DNA from 3 places in the Sphingomonas sp. LH128 genome. Region 1 is predicted to be linked to each of the others. Evidence: predicted binding sites of a transcription regulator. Region 1 holds the regulator's gene; each other region holds the start of a gene.
What was found. Region 1 encodes LexA, which represses DNA repair genes until DNA is damaged. Its sites were predicted from a motif close to GTTCCNCNCTTGTTCT; they were not measured.
Positions count from the first base shown of each region.

Region 2: a site for LexA is predicted at 1,530-1,545, ahead of LH128_RS06390 (LexA family protein). Genes of this name have one in related genera too.
Region 3: a site for LexA is predicted at 2,082-2,097, ahead of uvrA (excinuclease ABC subunit UvrA). Genes of this name have one in related genera too.

Region 1 is NZ_ALVC01000449.1:14,793-18,069, reverse strand. It holds gene LH128_RS27805 (ComEC/Rec2 family competence protein) at 1-1,123, shown strand, start outside; gene lexA (transcriptional repressor LexA) at 1,172-1,864, opposite strand; gene LH128_RS27795 (molybdopterin molybdotransferase MoeA) at 1,965-3,194, opposite strand; gene moaC (cyclic pyranopterin monophosphate synthase MoaC) at 3,182-3,277, opposite strand, start outside.
Region 2 is NZ_ALVC01000069.1:3,445-6,721, forward strand. It holds gene LH128_RS06380 (AAA family ATPase) at 1-366, opposite strand, end outside; gene LH128_RS06385 (GNAT family N-acetyltransferase) at 355-1,017, shown strand; gene LH128_RS06390 (LexA family protein) at 1,567-2,016, shown strand; gene LH128_RS06395 (Y-family DNA polymerase) at 2,023-3,277, shown strand, end outside.
Region 3 is NZ_ALVC01000359.1:2,668-5,944, forward strand. It holds gene uvrA (excinuclease ABC subunit UvrA) at 1-2,070, opposite strand, end outside; gene LH128_RS24805 (hypothetical protein) at 2,311-2,718, shown strand; gene LH128_RS24810 (hypothetical protein) at 2,841-3,230, shown strand.

The DNA.
Region 1 (3,277 bases):
TTTGGGGCGGGAGCCCTTGTCCCTGCGCATGCTTGCGGTGGCGGCGTTCTGCGTCCTGTTGCTCTGGCCGGAGGCGGTGATCGGGCCGAGCTTCCAACTGAGCTTCGGCGCGGTCCTGGCGCTGATCGCCGTCAGTACGGCCAAGCCCGTGCGGCACTTCCTTGGACCGCGCGACGAAGGGCTTGCCATGACCGGGCTTCGCCATCTTGCCCTCCTGCTGCTGACGGGCGTGGTCATCGACCTCGCGCTCATGCCGATCGGCCTGTATCATTTCCACCGCGCCGGAGTGTATGGAGCGCTGGCCAACGTGGCGGCAATTCCGCTGTCTACCTTTGTCGTGATGCCTTTGCTGGCTTGTGCATTGGTCCTCGATATCGCCGGGCTGGGCGGGCCGGTCTGGTGGCTCGCCGGAATCTCGATAGACCTGCTGGTCGGCCTGGCCCGCTGGTTCGCGTCGAGACCGGGCGCTGTGAACCTGCTTCCCGGTACAGACACCTGGGCATTCCTGCTTTTCGTCGCGGGAGGTCTGTGGATGGGCCTTTGGAGCGGCCGCATTCGCTGGGCCGGGCTACCGATCGCCTCGGTCGGTGTGTTCTTGCTGGCGACCGCACCGGCGGCGGACATTCTGGTGTCCGGAGATGGTCGTCATGTCGGGCTGGTCGAAGATGGCGGGAAACGGCTTTACCTGCTTCGAAACAGCGAAAGCGGCTACGCCCGGGACAATCTCATGGAATTCGCCGGGATCGAGGCCGATCCGGTCACGTTCGACAAGTTCCCGGGTGCTCGCTGCAACCGTGATTTCTGCGCCTTGCCGGTCAGACGCTCCGGCACCACATGGCATGTGCTGGTTTCGCGGGGCCGCGATGCCGTTGCGGAACGGTCGCTCGCCGCTGCATGCGAACGCAGCGACATCGTCATATCGGATCGCTGGCTGCCGCGCAGTTGCAAGCCGCGCTGGTTCAAGGCCGATCGAGGATCGCTTGGGCAGACCGGCGGGCTGGCGGTATATCTGGGCAAGGCCCGTATCGATACGGTAGCCCAGACCCAAGGTGAACACGGCTGGTGGCGTCCCCGGCCTGTTCACCGTTACAGGAATGCTCCTGCGCCGCGCAAATCGCAGTAATTACCGGTTGCTGCTGCGCCAAGGCCTTCATGGCGCAGCGTGGCCGTGTCAGTTGTACCGTCGAAGCAGGCCGGCGAGCTTGCCTTGCACTTCCACTTCGTCCGCACCGTAAATCTGCGGTTCGTAAGCGGCATTTGCGGGATCCAACCGCACCATTCCCGCCTCGCGCCGAAGGTACTTGAGGGTCGCCTCTTCCCCGCGGATCAGGGCAACGACGATCTCGCCGTCGCGAGCGGCATTCGTGCGCTTCACGAGGGCGAAATCACCATCCAGAATGCCCGCTTCGATCATCGAGTCGCCGGAGACCTCGAGCGCGTAATGCTCGCCGGAGCCAAGCAGGGCGGCAGGGACAGGCAACATGGACTGTCCTTCGAGAGCCTCGATCGGCACACCTGCGGCAATACGCCCGTGCAGCGGGATCTCGATAACGTCGTTGGCGGCTTCGACGGAACGACGCGGCGTCTGCGGACGCGCCATTCCATCATTGCTGTTCGCTGCAGAAGGACGCAGGGCCTTGCTTCCCGTGTCATCGGCCTGGCGCAAGACTTCGAGCGCACGTGCACGGTTGGGAAGGCGGCGGATGAAGCCGCGTTCTTCCAGTGCGGAAATCAGCCTGTGAACACCGGACTTGGACTTGAGGTCGAGCGCCTCCTTCATCTCCTCGAAGCTGGGGGAGATGCCTGTCTCCTCAAGCCGGACCTGGATGAACCGGAGCAATTCGTGCTGCTTGCGCGTCAACATGTCGCTGCCTTCTCGTGACCTCCGAACCAGGCAAACCCTGATCGCGTTTGTTCTGGTAGTGAACATTGAGGGAACAATCAAGCAACCAATTGCCGATACTTCAGGCAATACCGCCGTTCTGGAGCAAGTATATCCGGACTTCTTCGCCAGCCTGTGCCGGACCGGCCAGCGCCGGCCGATCGACCAGTACGTTGCTTGCCGCCAGGGACGACAGGGCGCCGCTGTCCTGCAGTGGGCTTACCGTCACATTTTCTCCGTCCCACCAACCGCGCAGGAATTCCCGGCGACGGCCGCTTGGGTGCAGCGGCATGGCCAGCCGGGCTGTCAGCCGCATGGGCAAGGGGCGCGCAGCCCCCTGCATCGCGCGCAGGACGGGGAGCAGGAAATGGTAAGCGGTGACGTAGCTGGAGACCGGATTGCCCGGCAGGCCCAGCACGATCTGACGGCGTCCTGCCACGTCGCGGGTGGCGACTAGGATTGGTTTGCCGGGCTTGATCGCGACACGCCAGAAATCGATGCCCGCGCCCCAGCTTTCGAGTGCCGGACGAATGAGGTCGTGATCGCCGACCGAAGCGCCGCCGCTCGTTACGATGAGGTCGGCATCGGCGGATGCTTCGAAAGCGGAGGTTATTGCCTTGATCGTATCGGGCACCGGGCCGATCCGCCGCGCATCCACGCCCAGCGAACGCGCCATGGCCGTCAGCATCGCGCCGTTGCTGGCGGGAACCTGGTGCGGTGCACAGCGCTCCGGATCGGAGGCGAGTTCGTCGCCGCTGTCGATCACGGTCAGGCGCGGTGTGCGATGCACGGGAAGATGCGTATGGCCGGCCGCGATCGCCAGCGCCATCTGCGCGGGCGCGATGTGCAGACCAGCGGGCAGGACTTCCGCGCCCTGGGCAAAATCCATCCCGCAATGGCGGATGTGCTTGTGCGCCGGTGCGGGCGGCTCGCCCGAAAGTATCAGGTTCGCGCCCTCGCGTGTCAGGTCTTCCTGAATTATGACGGCCGCCGCGTCGGGCGGCAGCATCGCGCCCGTCGAAATTCGGACTGCCTCTCCTTGCGAGAGCGGGCCGGCATAAGGATGCCCGGCGGCACTTTCACCGACGATCCTCCAGGGGCCGCGCAGATCGCCTGCCGTGACGGCGTAGCCGTCCATGGCTGACAGATTTGCGGAGGGCTGCGTGCGTCTGGCGTGCAGCGGTTCAGCCAGGTAACGGCCGAGCGCGCCTTCGATATCGACACGCTCTATCGACAGCGGGGTGACGAGCGCGAGGAGGCGAGCTTGTGCCTCCTCCAGAGAGAGCGGCGCGGAGCCGTTTATTCGGCCCATCCGTCCATCTTCCAATGACCTGATTTACCGCCGATTTTCTCGACCAGGCGGATGTCTCCGATCACCATGCCCTTGTCGAGCGC
Region 2 (3,277 bases), on a different contig from region 1:
ACTCTCAAGGCGGCGAACATTCTCTTCGGTCTCGGCCGTCAACACCACGGGGATTAGCGAGCAGTTTCGCGCGACAGCGAGATCTACGACGTGTTGCCATCCGATAAGTTCCCTCTCTGACGCGACGCAAAATGCGTTGGTCATGACGAAAATTTCGGACGTTGGGCGCTTCAGTAGGGCTGCATATGCGGCATGCCGCACAACTTCATAGAGTGGCCAACGGTCAGGATCGCTGAAGTGTGTACAGGCAAGCGCGACGTCATGTAACAAATGGTTGTCGATTAAGCGGGCATTGAGGCGCGTAGCGAGCTCGCGACCTATCGTGAGTTTGCCCACCCCTGGCCAGCCATTCAGATGAACGATCATCGTTCGCTTCTCTCAGATATTAAACATGCCTACAATGGAGCAGGCACACCCTCCGCCCACTTACCAGCCTGCACGCAGGTGTCTGGACAGCCTGGGATCAGTCACAAGGTAAGCATGGATAACCGGCCAACTGATCGATACAATCCAAGAATGGTCGAGATAAGAACAGAAAGGCTTTTGCTTCGGGAAGCTTGCGAGAATGACCTGCATGGGTTCCACGCCATACTCAGCGACACCCAGGCCATGGCGTTTTGGTACCGTCCACCGCATGAAAGCCTCGTGATCACACAGGAATGGTTGGCAGGTATGATCGGCATTGATCCTGCCATTGGCGAAGACTTTGCTGTTGAGTTTGAGGGCAAATTGATCGGCAAAGCAGGGCTACGGAAATTTCCTACTATTGGTTTTATCTTTCACCCCGCCGCGTGGGGTCGCGGTCTTGCGGCAGAATCGCTCCGACCCATCATTGATAGGGCATTCAGCAAGCATAGTTTGCCTTTGATCGAAGCGGACGTTGATCCGCGAAACTGGTCTTCATTACGCTTGCTCACCCGGCTCGGCTTCGTTGAGACCGGCCGTGCAAAGAGCACGAGCCTCGTCGGTGATGAATGGTGCGATAGCGTATATCTGCGTCTGCGCGCGGCACGCTGAAACGGCAGCTCCCCACCCATCACCCAGTCATCCGCTTAGGGTGTCATTTCGCCCCCTACCGGAACTGACCCCCTAATGGACCGGGCCGGTGCAATAGCCGCGATGCAGCAGGTGCATGAACGTCTGAAAGATCTGACGTCCTCATAAAACACAAGTTGAAAAGCAAAATTCAGCCCAATGGTATCGGACGGGACTCGCCGGACGCTTACAGCTAACCCGCTGATACCACTCAACTTAGTTTCGGATCGGGCTCTTAGAAGTGAGGGCAGCGCTTATCGAAGCCTGCCCTTGGAAGACTGCTGATATAAAGGCGAAAAGTTGGCCGGAAGGGCTTTAGAAAACGTCATTTGCCCAATACCAGTTTTTCGCGACACGGGCGCGATCGGATCGCATCCCAAAATCGTTGCCGATTCATAGGATACAGCCAGCGGTTTCCTGGCGGATCGGTCGCGCGCACATAAACTGTCCGCGAGCGTGATCGAAGCGCAATGTACGTGTTGTGTTTTTGCTATGTTCCCTTCGTGTTCATTTTTGCGGTATGAGCGACCAATGTCCACCACTCTTGCCATACCCCCGTCCACGCCGATTCCCCTCAGCGACCTCCCTCGGCCCGTGCAACTTAAGGTTGTCGGCGCGGCCGGCGCGGGCTTTCCCAGCCCCGCCCAGGACTGGGAGGAATCCGCGATTAACCTCGTGGACTTGCTGCGCCTCGATCGCGCCGCCAGCTTCGTGTTCCGTGTCAGCGGACAATCCATGCTCGATGCGGGCCTGTTCGATTCCGACGTGTTGGTGGTCGATCGTGATGCGAAGCCGGTGAACGGCCGCATCGTCATCGCCGTCGTCGATGGCGGCTTCGTCGTCCGCCAGCTCTGCGTCCGCAATGGCGTGCCAACGCTCGAGGCGCGCAACAGTCGCCTGCACTATGACCCTGTCGTCGCGGATGAGAGCGTCGAGGTGTGGGGCGTGGTCCGCGCCAGCGTCCGCAACCTTCAGGCCTGATCCGTCATGAGCTGGGCCATTGTCGATATCGAGAACTTCTACTGCTCGGCCGAGCGGGTCTTCGATCCCACGCTGCGCAATGTGCCGCTGATAGTATTATCGAATGGCGACGGATGCGCCATCGCGAGATCGGCAGAAGCCAAGGCGCTTCATATTTCGATGGGGGCACCCATGTTCAAGATTCGCGACATCGTGAAGCGGCATGGCGTGCAATATCGATCGAGTTCGTACGAGCTTTACTCGGATATGAATCGGCGCTTCAATATGGTGCTCTCCGAGTTCAGCGATACCGTCGAGATATATTCAATCGACGAATCGTTCTTCCATCTACCAGTTTTACCTTGTGGCCTTGGTGATGTCGAGCAGGCGCAGCGCATTCGCGCGACTATCAAACTACATGTTGGGCTGCCGACTCGGATTGGGCTTGGTCCGACACGGACCCTAAGCAAGGTCGCCAACGCTTTGGCGAAGGCGTCCGAGAAAGTCTGGAACGGCGTCATCGACCTGCACGACGAGGGGCTGCGCCGGCGCATGTTCGCCAAATGGCCAATCGAGGAGGTGTGGGGTATCGGCAAGGCTATGGCAAAACGGCTGCACCCGCTCGGCATCCGCACGACGGCCGATCTTGCAGCGATGCACCCTGACATCGCTCGTGACGTCGGGACTGTCGTGCTCGAGCGCTTAGTGCGCGAGTTGAACGGCGTCGAATGCAGTGACTTCCAACCTGAGCCGGAAGCACTGAAGTCTACGGCGGTGACGCGCACGTTCGGAGATCCGGTCCACGATCGCGAGGTACTGCGTGAAGCGATGGTGCGAAGGGCTGTACGCGCGGCCGAGAAAATCCGCGCTCAAAAACTTCAGGCTTGCCGGTTGTTCGCATTCGCGCACGGAAGCCGGTTCAAGCCTAATGCACCGTCGGCCTCCAAGGTGGCACGGCTTTCGCCCTCCACCAACGATCCGCGCGTTATTGCTGGAACCGCAGCGCGCATGGCCGAAGCGATGTTCGAGCAGGGCGCGGTCTACACCAAATGCGGCATAATGCTGGAAGGTCTTGAAGCGGAATCAGGAGCGCAGCACGATCTCTTTGCTGCGCCTGATCCCCGTTCGCCTGCCTTGCTAGCCGCGCTTGACGGCATCAACGACAGGTTCGGGCGTAATACGCTGCGCCTCGCCTCCGAAGGTATGGGCGCCAAATCGTACGATACCAAACGGACCTTCAAAAGCCCGTCATGGACCACGCGCATCGACCAAGTGCCCGTCG
Region 3 (3,277 bases), on a different contig from region 1:
GACGCGCGCGCCGTTGAGCTGGCGGCTGGCGCCTGCCTGCAGCGTGTCGATGGTGAGCGAGGACTTGCCCGAGCCGGACACGCCGGTCACGCAGCAGAAGGTGCCGAGCGGGAACTTCGCGGTCACGCCGGTCAGGTTGTTGGCGCGGGCGTTCTCGACGGTGACGAAGTGGCCGTTGCCCTTGCGGCGTTCCTTCGGCACCTCGATCCGGCGGGTGCCGTTGAGGTACTGCGCGGTGAGGCTGTCCTTGCTCTTGAGCACTTGCTTGAGCGTGCCTTCGGCGACCACCTGCCCGCCGTGGACGCCCGCGCCGGGGCCGAGATCGACGAGGTAGTCGGCGGTGCGGATGGCGTCCTCGTCATGCTCCACCACGATCACGGTGTTGCCGAGGTCGCGCAGGCGCTTGAGGGTTTCGAGCAGCATGTCGTTGTCGCGCTGGTGCAGGCCGATGCTGGGCTCGTCGAGCACGTAGAGCACGCCCGAGAGGCCCGAGCCGATCTGGCTGGCGAGGCGGATGCGCTGGCTCTCGCCGCCCGACAGCGTGCCCGAGGTGCGGTCGAGGTTGAGGTAGTCGAGCCCGACGTTGTTGAGGAAGCCGAGGCGCTCGTTGATCTCCTTGAGGATGGCCTTGGCGATCTGCTGCTGCTGGTTGGTGAGCTTGCCTTCCAGCTGCCCGAACCACGCGAAGCCGTCCGCCACCGAGAGGCGCGCGGCGTCGGCGATGTCGCTGCCGGCGATCTTGACCGAGAGGGCCTCGGGCTTGAGGCGCTTGCCGTCGCAGGTCTCGCACGGTTGCGCGGTCTGGTACTTGCTCAGTTCCTCGCGCATGAAGGCGCTGTCGGTCTGCAGCATGCGGCGATTGAGGTTGCCGATGACACCCTCGAACGCCTTGTTGACGGTGTATTCCTTGCGCCCGTCCTTGAAGGTGAGCGGCACGGCCTTGCCGCCGGTGCCGTAGAGGATCACCAGCTTGATCTCGCCGGGCAGTTCGTCCCACGGCGTCGTAAGGTTGAAGCCGAAGTGCGCGGCCAGGCTGGAGAGCACCTGCATGTAGTAGGGGCTGGGCGGGTTGGACTTGGCCCAGGGCACGATGGCGCCCTGCTTGAGCGTCAGGTGCTCGTTCGGCACGACCAGCTGCGGGTCGAACAGCAGCTTCTCGCCGAGGCCGTCGCAGGCCGGGCACGCGCCTTGCGGGGCGTTGAAGGAGAACAGGCGCGGCTCGATCTCCTCGATGGTGAAGCCGCTGACGGGGCAGGCGAACTTTTCCGAGAAGACGATGCGGTTGGCGGGCAGGCCGGCGCCTTTCAGGTTCTTGCCCTGCTCCTCTTCCTCACGGCCGGGGACGTTGCCGTCGGCCATGTCGGCATAGGCCAGCCCCTCGGCCAGCTTGAGCGCCTGCTCGAAGCTGTCGGCAAGGCGGGTCTGGATGCCCTCCTTCACCGCGATGCGATCGACCACGACCTCGATGTCGTGCTTGTACTTCTTGTCGAGCGCGGGGGCGTCCTCGATGGCGTAGAACTCGCCGTCGATGCGCACGCGGGTGTAGCCCGCCTTCTGCCACTCGGCGAGTTCCTTGCGGTATTCGCCCTTGCGGCCGCGCACCACCGGGGCGAGCAGGTAGAGGCGCGTGCCTTCCGGCAGCGCCATCACCCGGTCGACCATGTTAGAGACCGTCTGCGCCTCGATCGGAAGACCCGTGGCGGGGGAATAGGGAATGCCCACGCGCGCCCACAACAGGCGCATGTAGTCCCAGATCTCGGTCACCGTCGCCACCGTCGAACGCGGATTGCGGCTGGTGGTCTTCTGCTCGATCGAGATGGCGGGCGAGAGGCCGTCGATATGCTCGACATTCGGCTTCTGCATCATCTCGAGGAACTGGCGCGCATAGGCCGAGAGGCTTTCGACATAGCGGCGCTGCCCCTCGGCATAGATCGTGTCGAAGGCGAGGCTCGACTTGCCCGAGCCCGAAAGCCCGGTGATGACGATCAGCTTCTCACGCGGGAGCGCAATGTCGAAGCCCTTGAGGTTGTGCTCGCGCGCGCCGCGCACGGTGATGTGGGTGAGACTCATGGAGGCGGTATGTTCCAGATTTGTTCGCGCCATTCAAGAGGCGCCGGGCGGTTTGCCCATAGATGGGGCACAGCGCGCCAAGGGCAAGGGCGTTTCCGGGCGTTGGATGATCCCGCGCTGCGACGAGCCGGGGCTGCGCGGGGTCGGACGGGAAACCCGCAAGGCCCCCGCACGTTTTCCGTTTCGACCCAGCGCCGCATTCGTGCGGCCTCGCAGTTTGAGGAGAACGCCATGCGCGCCATGCGCAAACTCGCACCGAAGATCGCCGCCGCAGCGGCCGTCGCATTCATGTTACCGTCCGCCGTCATGGCCGGGGATACCGGGAAACCGGCTGCCAGCGCGCCGGAGCCGGGAAATCCCGAAGCACGGCGACAGATGCTGAACGCCCGTGAAGCCGCCGCCGCGCAGGAACAGCTCGCCCGCAATGAGGCCAGCCGGTCCCAATACGACGCCGCGCTCGCCCTCAACGACATGAAGACCGCCCGCGATGCCGCCGCTTACGACGCGACGCTCGACCGGCACGATGCGGCGGAACAGGACTACCGCGCCGACCGCAAGCAGTGGGAAGTCAGGAACCCGGCGTGCTGGAACGGCAATGCCGTGAAGTGCCCCGCCGATCCGCAGGCTCCCGGCTCCGGTGGGCGCTGACCCCTTCCGCCGAGGCTTCACCCCGCGACGAACCGCCCGTCGCAAGCCCTTTGAATCCCCGCGATTCTGCAGGCAGATAGCGCCTGTCGGGTGCGCCGATCAGGCTCAGGGGATTCAGGAAAATGGGGGCTTTCGGGCTGTTCGGGCGCGTGGTGGCGCTTTTACTGTTGGCAGGCTTCGCCACGCCGGTTCTTGCCGACGATCCGCGCGATCCGTCCATGACGCCGGACGCCGTCGCCCGCGACGCCGCGACCATCCGCCGCCTCAACCGCGAGCAGCTGGACTACGTGCGCCGGCGCGACGCCGGTTATGCGCAAGGCTGGCGCGACTACGATACGGCGCGCGCTCACCCCGATGCGGACCAAGGCGATTACGCTGCCGATCGTCGTGACTATGACGCCGCGCGCGCCGACTATGCCGAAGAGCGCCGCCGTTACGAGCACGACATGCGCGAATGGCGCGAGGACGTCGCCGCCTGCCGCGCGGGCTATTACGAGCACTGCGCGCGGTAAGACCGGATACGGCCATCCTTGTGGAAAGAGCCCGCCCCCGCATTGGA